Linked DNA regions of Mesorhizobium onobrychidis. The protein of the gene in region 2 interacts with the protein of the main gene of each other region in a pairwise test. Links are inferred from orthologs where the notes say so. Each region holds a gene or a part of one and is shown on either strand. Other genes may lie near its edges.

The links. The genes of interacting proteins can lie anywhere in the genome.
Region 1: the proteins of IHQ72_RS22515 (region 2) and IHQ72_RS00735 interact in binary tests that used the Escherichia coli proteins (3 or more experiments, as listed by UniProt). The link is inferred for Mesorhizobium onobrychidis from one-to-one orthologs.

What each region holds. Positions count from the first base shown.
Region 1 is NZ_CP062229.1:156,737-160,563, reverse strand. What follows is about bases 1-3,370. They hold IHQ72_RS00735 ([protein-PII] uridylyltransferase), read right to left. Parts: upstream 3,003-3,370; coding sequence 201-3,002; downstream 1-200. Other genes in these bases: murJ (murein biosynthesis integral membrane protein MurJ), read right to left, coding at 1-154. Outside these bases: IHQ72_RS00725 (heavy metal translocating P-type ATPase), read left to right, coding at 3,441-3,827.
Region 2 is NZ_CP062229.1:4,529,730-4,532,621, reverse strand. It holds IHQ72_RS22515 (P-II family nitrogen regulator), read right to left. Parts: upstream 1,670-2,892; coding sequence 1,331-1,669; downstream 1-1,330. Other genes in the region: IHQ72_RS22510 (NAD(P)H-hydrate dehydratase), read left to right, coding at 2,067-2,892; glnA (type I glutamate--ammonia ligase), read right to left, coding at 1-1,276. UniProt on the Escherichia coli protein: P-II indirectly controls the transcription of the glutamine synthetase gene (glnA). P-II prevents NR-II-catalyzed conversion of NR-I to NR-I-phosphate, the transcriptional activator of GlnA. When P-II is uridylylated to P-II-UMP, these events are reversed.

The DNA of each region.
Region 1 (3,827 bases), 4.4 Mb from region 2 along the record:
GAAAGGTGTTGGGGAACTGGAAGGCGGCGTTGAAGGCGTCGGCGATCGGCCCAGTGCCGAGTGCGGCCGCCATCAGCATCTCACGGCCGAAGCCGAGGGCACGGCTCATCAGCGTGCCGGAAGCGACCGTCGCGAACTTTTTGACAAGGCTCATGCGTCTGGAGACTGCCTGCAGGATTGGGACAAATAAATGGTGGTTATCACTCGGCCGCGGCCTTGGCCTTGCCGCCGCGCTCGGGCACGGTGCCTTCGAGGACCGCGATCAGCCTGTTTTGGATGGCGGCCATGCGTGTCGGGCTGTCGATCTTCTGGCCGGTGAGATCGGTGACATAGAAAGTATCGATGACCTTTTCGCCGAAGGTGGTGATGTGTGCCGACGCGATGTCGAGCGATAGGTCGGATAACGCCCCGGTGATCTCGGACAGCAGGCCCGGCCGGTCCAGCCCCTCGACCTCGATCACCGAGAACCGGTTCGACAGGGTGTTGCGGATTTCGGCGCGCGGCTGGATGCGGAAGACCTTGGCGCCGCGCCGCGGCTTGGTCCGCTTCTCGATCATCTCCGGCAACCAGCTCTTGCCCGACAGCACGTCCTCGATCAGCCGGCCGACGCGCTCGGCGCGGCGGCGCTCGTCCTCGTCGCGGTCGAATTCCCTCGAGATCAGGATGGTGTCCAGCGCGCGGCCGTCGGAGGTGGTGAAGATCTGCGCGTCGACGATGTTGCCGCCGGCCGCCACACAGGCGCCGGCAATGACCGATAGCAGCCGCGGATGGTCCTGCGCCAGCACGGTAATCTCGGTCACCGCCTCGAACTGGTGGGTCTTGATCATCGTGGCGAGCTTCTTGCCCGCCCCATCCGCCTCGCGGATGAATTCGGCGTGGCGAAGCTGGTCGGCGAGATCGACCGTCAGCAGATAATTCTCGTAGTGCTTGGCGACATAGCGCTTGCGCGGCTTTTCCGGCCAATCGGCGAGCGCCTCGGCCAGCTTTTCGCGGGCAGCCGCAGTGCGCATCGCACGCGACACCTCCGAAAACCCGCCGGTCAACAGCAATTCGGTCTCGTAGTAGAGCGTGCGCAGCAACTGCCCCTTCCAGCCGTTCCAGACGCCCGGCCCGACGCCTCTGATATCGCAGACGGTGAGGACGAGCAGCAGCTTCAGCCGTTCGACCGACTGCACGGTCGCGGCAAAATCCTCGATCGTCTTGCGGTCATTGAGATCGCGCGTTTGCGCCGTCATCGACATGATCAGATGGTTCTCGACCAGCCAGGCGACTGTTTCGGTGTCGGCCGCCGACAGCCCCATATGCGGGCAGGTGCGCCGCGCGATCCGAGCGCCCGCTTCGGAATGGTCCTCCGGCCGCCCCTTGGCGATGTCGTGCAAAAGCACCGCGACGTAGAGCGCCTCGCGGCTTTTCTTCAGCCCCGGCATCAGCGTGTGGGCAAGCGGGTGGATCTTTTCACCGTCGCCACGCTCGATCTCGGCCAACACGCCGATACAGCGGATCAGGTGCTCGTCCACCGTATAGTGGTGGTACATCGAGAACTGCATCATGGCGACGATCTTGCCGAAATCCGGGATCAGCTTTGCCAGCAGTCCCGCCTCGTTCATGCGCCTGAGATTGAGTTCGGCATTGCGGTCCGACGTCAATATGTCGAGGAACAGCCGGTTGGCTTCCTCGTCGCGCCTGAGCGCCTTGCCGACGAGGCCGAGCGAACGGGTCAGCAGCTTCAGCGCATCGGGGTGAAATTCCAGCCCGTGCTTGTCGGCGAACCAGAACAGCCTCAAGAGATTGACCGGATCGCGCTCGAACACCAGGTCGTCGGCGATGTTGATGCGATGGTTGTCGATAATGAAATCGGACGTGCCGGCAAGCTTGCGCTTGCGGCGCGAGAAGGTGAGGAAGATGCGGTTGAAGCCCGGCACATGCTTGGCCTGCTCTTCCTCGAGTGCAGCGCAGAAGATGCGGGTGAGATCCCCGACATCCTTGGCGACGAGGAAGTAATGCTTCATGAAGCGCTCGACCGCCGACAGGCCCGGATGTGTGGTGTAGCCCAGCCGCTCGGCGATCTCGCGCTGGATGTCGAAATGCAGCCGTTCCTCGGCCTTGCCGGTGAGGAAATGCATGTGGCAGCGCACCGCCCACAGGAAATCCTCGGCCTTCTGGAACTCCCGGTATTCGGTGCCGGTGAAGACGCCCTTGTCGACCAGCTCCTCGCCGGTGCGCACCCGGTAGAAATACTTGCCGATCCAGAACAGCGTCTGCAGGTCGCGCAAGCCGCCCTTGCCGTCCTTGACGTTGGGTTCGACCAGATAGCGGCTTTCGCCGGCCTTGGCATGGCGCTCGTCGCGTTCGGCAAGCTTGGCCTGCACATATTCGGGTCCGGTCGTGCGCACCACCTCGCGGTCGAAACGCTGCAAGAGCTCGTCATAGAGCTTCTGCTCGCCCCACAGGAAACGCGCTTCCAGGATCGAGGTGCGGATGGTGATGTCGGTGCGCGACAGCCGCAGGCATTCGTCAATGTTGCGGGTGGCGTGGCCGACCTTCAGCCCCAGATCCCACAGTATGTAGAGCATGTATTCGACGGTCTGCTCGCCCCATGGCGTCTGCTTGTAGGGCAGCAGGAAGAGGAGATCGATGTCGGATCCCGGCGCCAGCGTGCCGCGGCCATAGCCGCCGACCGCGACGACCGCCATGCGTTCGGCTGAAGACGGGTTTTTGACGCGATAGACATGGGTGGCGGCGAAATCGTAGAGCGCGCGGATGATCTCGTCCATGAGATGCGACAGCCGGGCGGCGCAGGCGGTGCCGCTGCCGTCGTCCATCAGCATGCGTTCGGCGATGCTGCGGCCGGCGGCCAGCCTGCCCTTGAGAAGCTGGAGAACACCGGTGCGCGCAGCCTTGCCGGAGCCGTCGCCTGCCGCGGCCGCGGTCAGCCCGGTCATCTCGCGGCGCAAGGCTTCGCCGTCGATCAGTTCATCGAGCTTTAGAGAGATTTTTGCCATAAGTGCCGTTCGGCCTCGCCGTTTCGGCGGCGTCTATAGCGCGTTTTCGCGGCGCTGGGTATGGGGCGGACGGACACGCTCTCCACGGTAGCCCAACGTGATGATCGCCTCCTGCCGCCGCCGGCAGATGCCGTCTTCTTGTGTCTTTTGACCATGCCGATTGCAACCACCGGTCGCTCCGCTCCGAGTTGAGCAGGCTTGGCAATCCGGTCGCCTTGCCGCCCAGGAACTGATCCTGGACGCACAGCGCCGGAACAGGCTGATAGATGGTCTTGCTGGACGATGTTGCCAAGCCCAAAAGTGGCAGCGCCCATAGCATGGGGTGCGGTTTGGATGCGGATTTTTCCGCCCAGGCCGCCAGTCGAAATTGGCCCTTGACCTTCCAGTTACTGGAAGCACTACCTCCGTTTCAAGATCGAGACAGAGAGGCCTTTCCGCATGACCCATTCCGACCACGACCATCACGCGCATGGCGGCCGCTGCTCGGCGAACGCTGCTCCGTCCGTCGCGGACGCCGTTATTCGCGACCCGGTCTGCGGCATGACCGTCGATCCGGCCGCCGGCAAGCCCACAGCCGAGCATGGCGGCAATATCTATCACTTCTGCAGCGAGCGCTGCCGTTCGAAATTCGCGGACGAGCCAGAAAAGTACCTTGCGGCGACCGACCCGGTCTGCGGCATGCGTGTCAACCGTGCCACCGCGAAGCACTTTTCCCGGCATGAAGGCCAGGGCTTCTATTTCTGCTCGGCCGGCTGCAAGGTGAAATTCGAGGCGGAGCCGGCAAAGTATCTTGGCGACAGGCCGGAACCGCAGGCGATGCCGAAA
Region 2 (2,892 bases):
GATCCTTGTCGAGGCTCTGCAGCGCCTCGCGCAGCGAGCCGCACACGGTCGGGATCTTCTTCAGTTCCTTCGGCGGCAAGTCGTAGAGATCCTTGTCCATCGGCTGGCCGGGATGGATCTTGTTCTTGATGCCGTCGAGGCCGGCCATAAGCATGGCGGCAAAGGCGAGGTAGGGGTTCGCGCCCGGATCGGGGAAGCGGACCTCGACGCGCTTGGCCTTCGGCGACGAGCCGAATGGAATGCGGCAGGAGGCAGAGCGGTTGCGGGCCGAATAGGCGAGCAGCACCGGCGCTTCATAGCCCGGCACCAGGCGCTTGTAGGAGTTGGTCAGCGGGTTGGTGAACGCGTTGATGGCCTTGGCGTGCTTGATGATGCCGCCGATGTAAAACAGGCAGCTCTCCGAGAGGCCGGCATATTCATTGCCGGCGAAGGTCGGCTTGCCGCCCTTCCAGATCGACTGGTGGACGTGCATGCCCGAGCCGTTGTCGCCGAAGACCGGCTTCGGCATGAAGGTGGCCGTCTTGCCGTAGGCATTGGCGACCTGATGCACGACATACTTGTAGATCAGCATCTTGTCGGCGTTGCGGACCAGCGTGTCGAACTTGATGCCGAGTTCGTGCTGGGCAGCGGCCACTTCGTGGTGATGCTTTTCGACGCGCACGCCCATTTCGGCGAGCACGGTCAGCATCTCCGAGCGCATGTCCTGCGCCGAGTCGATCGGCGGCACCGGGAAATAGCCGCCCTTGATGCGCGGACGGTGGCCGAGATTGCCGGTCTCATAATCGGTGTCGTCGTTGGACGGCAATTCGGTGGAGTCGAGCTTGAAGCCGGTGTTGTACGGGTCGGCCTTGTACTTGACGTCATCGAACACGAAGAACTCGGCTTCCGGGCCGACGAAGATCTGATCGCCGATGCCTTCCGCCTTCATATAGGCTTCGGCCTTCTTGGCGGTGCCGCGCGGGTCGCGGTTGTAGGATTCTCCGGAGATCGGGTCGAGGATGTCGCACAGGATGACCATGGTCGACTGCGCGAAGAACGGGTCCATATGCACCGTCTCGGTATCGGGCATCAGCACCATGTCGGACTCGTTGATCGCCTTCCAGCCGGCGATGGAGGACCCATCGAACATGACGCCGTCGGCAAACATGTCTTCCTCGACCTCGACGACATCCATCGTCACGTGCTGAAGCTTGCCCTTCGGATCGGTGAAGCGCAGATCAACGAACTTCACGTCGTTGTCCTTGATCTGCTTCATGATGTCTTTGGCTGTCGTCATGTCATGTATCCCTGTCTGATGACGTTTCGAGGAGATGATCTGAAATCAGAAAGCTCAGACCGCGTCCATCCCTGTTTCGCCGGTGCGGATGCGCACCACTTCCTCGATGTTGGAGACGAAGATCTTGCCGTCGCCGATGCGGCCGGTCTGGGCCGCCTTGCGGATAGCTTCGATCGCGCCTTCGACCGCCTCGTCGCCGAGCACGACCTCGATTTTCACCTTGGGCAGAAAATCCACGACATATTCAGCGCCGCGATAGAGTTCGGTATGGCCCTTCTGGCGGCCAAAACCCTTGGCCTCCGTAACTGTGATGCCTTGCAGCCCGGCCTCCTGAAGCGCTTCCTTCACTTCGTCTAGCTTGAACGGCTTGATGATCGCTTCGATCTTTTTCATGTAAAAAGTGGCCTCCACTGCCAAAAAGACGGGTTGTGAGCCCCGCTTGCGCCTCCTTCAAGCACGAACTGTGCCAATTTGAGGGGATTCGAAGCGGTATCACGCGATTTCGATGCCATGCCGCGTTGGGGGGTAAATTCGCGTCATTCGCTGCGTTGCTGCGTCATGGACACCGGGAACCTACACATTGTCACTCCTTCCGTCCGCACAATAATTGGGCAGATAGCGCATTTCGCGAGCATTTGTGCCTCGTCGACGCCACTATCGTCAACGATGTGCTTGTAGATCGTGCCTTCTCATCACTGTTTGCTTCGAACCGAAAACTGGACAATGTTTGACCACAGGGATCGGGGTTTGACCACAGGGATCGGGCTTGAGCCAATGCGGATCGGCATCCATGAACAATGAAATTTTGTCTCCGGCCGAAATGGCTGAGGCCGACCGGTTGACGATCTCCGCCGGACCTCTCGACGGCATTGGCCTGATGCGCAATGCAGGTGCCGCGGTCGCTGCGGTGGTGCTCGCCCATTTTCCGGCTGCCAGGCGCGTCCACGTACTGTGCGGGCCTGGCAACAATGGCGGCGACGGATATGTCGTCGCCCGCATTCTTCAGGACAGCGCCGTCGACGTCTTGATGTGGGCATCCGGCTCGCCCAAAGCCGGCAGCGACGCGGCGCTCGCTGCTTCGGAGTGCCCGGTCAGGCCTCGGCCGCTGTCGGAATTTGCTGCCGAGACAGGTTCGATCCTGGTCGACGCGCTTTATGGGGCAGGGCTGTCGAAGCCGCTGTCCGGTGATGCCGCCAGAGCGGTCGAGGTTGCGACAGAACTGAACCTGCCTGTCGTTGCGGTCGATCTGCCCTCAGGCGTGTCAGGCGAGAGCGGCCAGGTTCTCGGCCATGCATTCCGCGCCCGGATGACAGTGACGTTTGCGCGAAAAAAGCCCGGCCATCTGCTGTTGCCTGGGCGCGAGATGTGCGGCAAGCTGGTGCTTGCCGACATCGGCATCGGCGATGGGATCGTTGCGCAGCTCGAACCGCGAACCTTTGAGAACACCCCGCCGCTTTGGCTAGGGAATTTCCCGATTCCAGCCATCAACGCTCACAAATACCAGCGCGGTCATGTCGGCGTCTTTTCCGCCGGGCCGTCTACGACGGGCGCCGCACGGCTGTCAGCGCTTGCCGCGGCCAGAAGCGGGGCAGGGGCCGTGACCGTGCTGTCGCCGT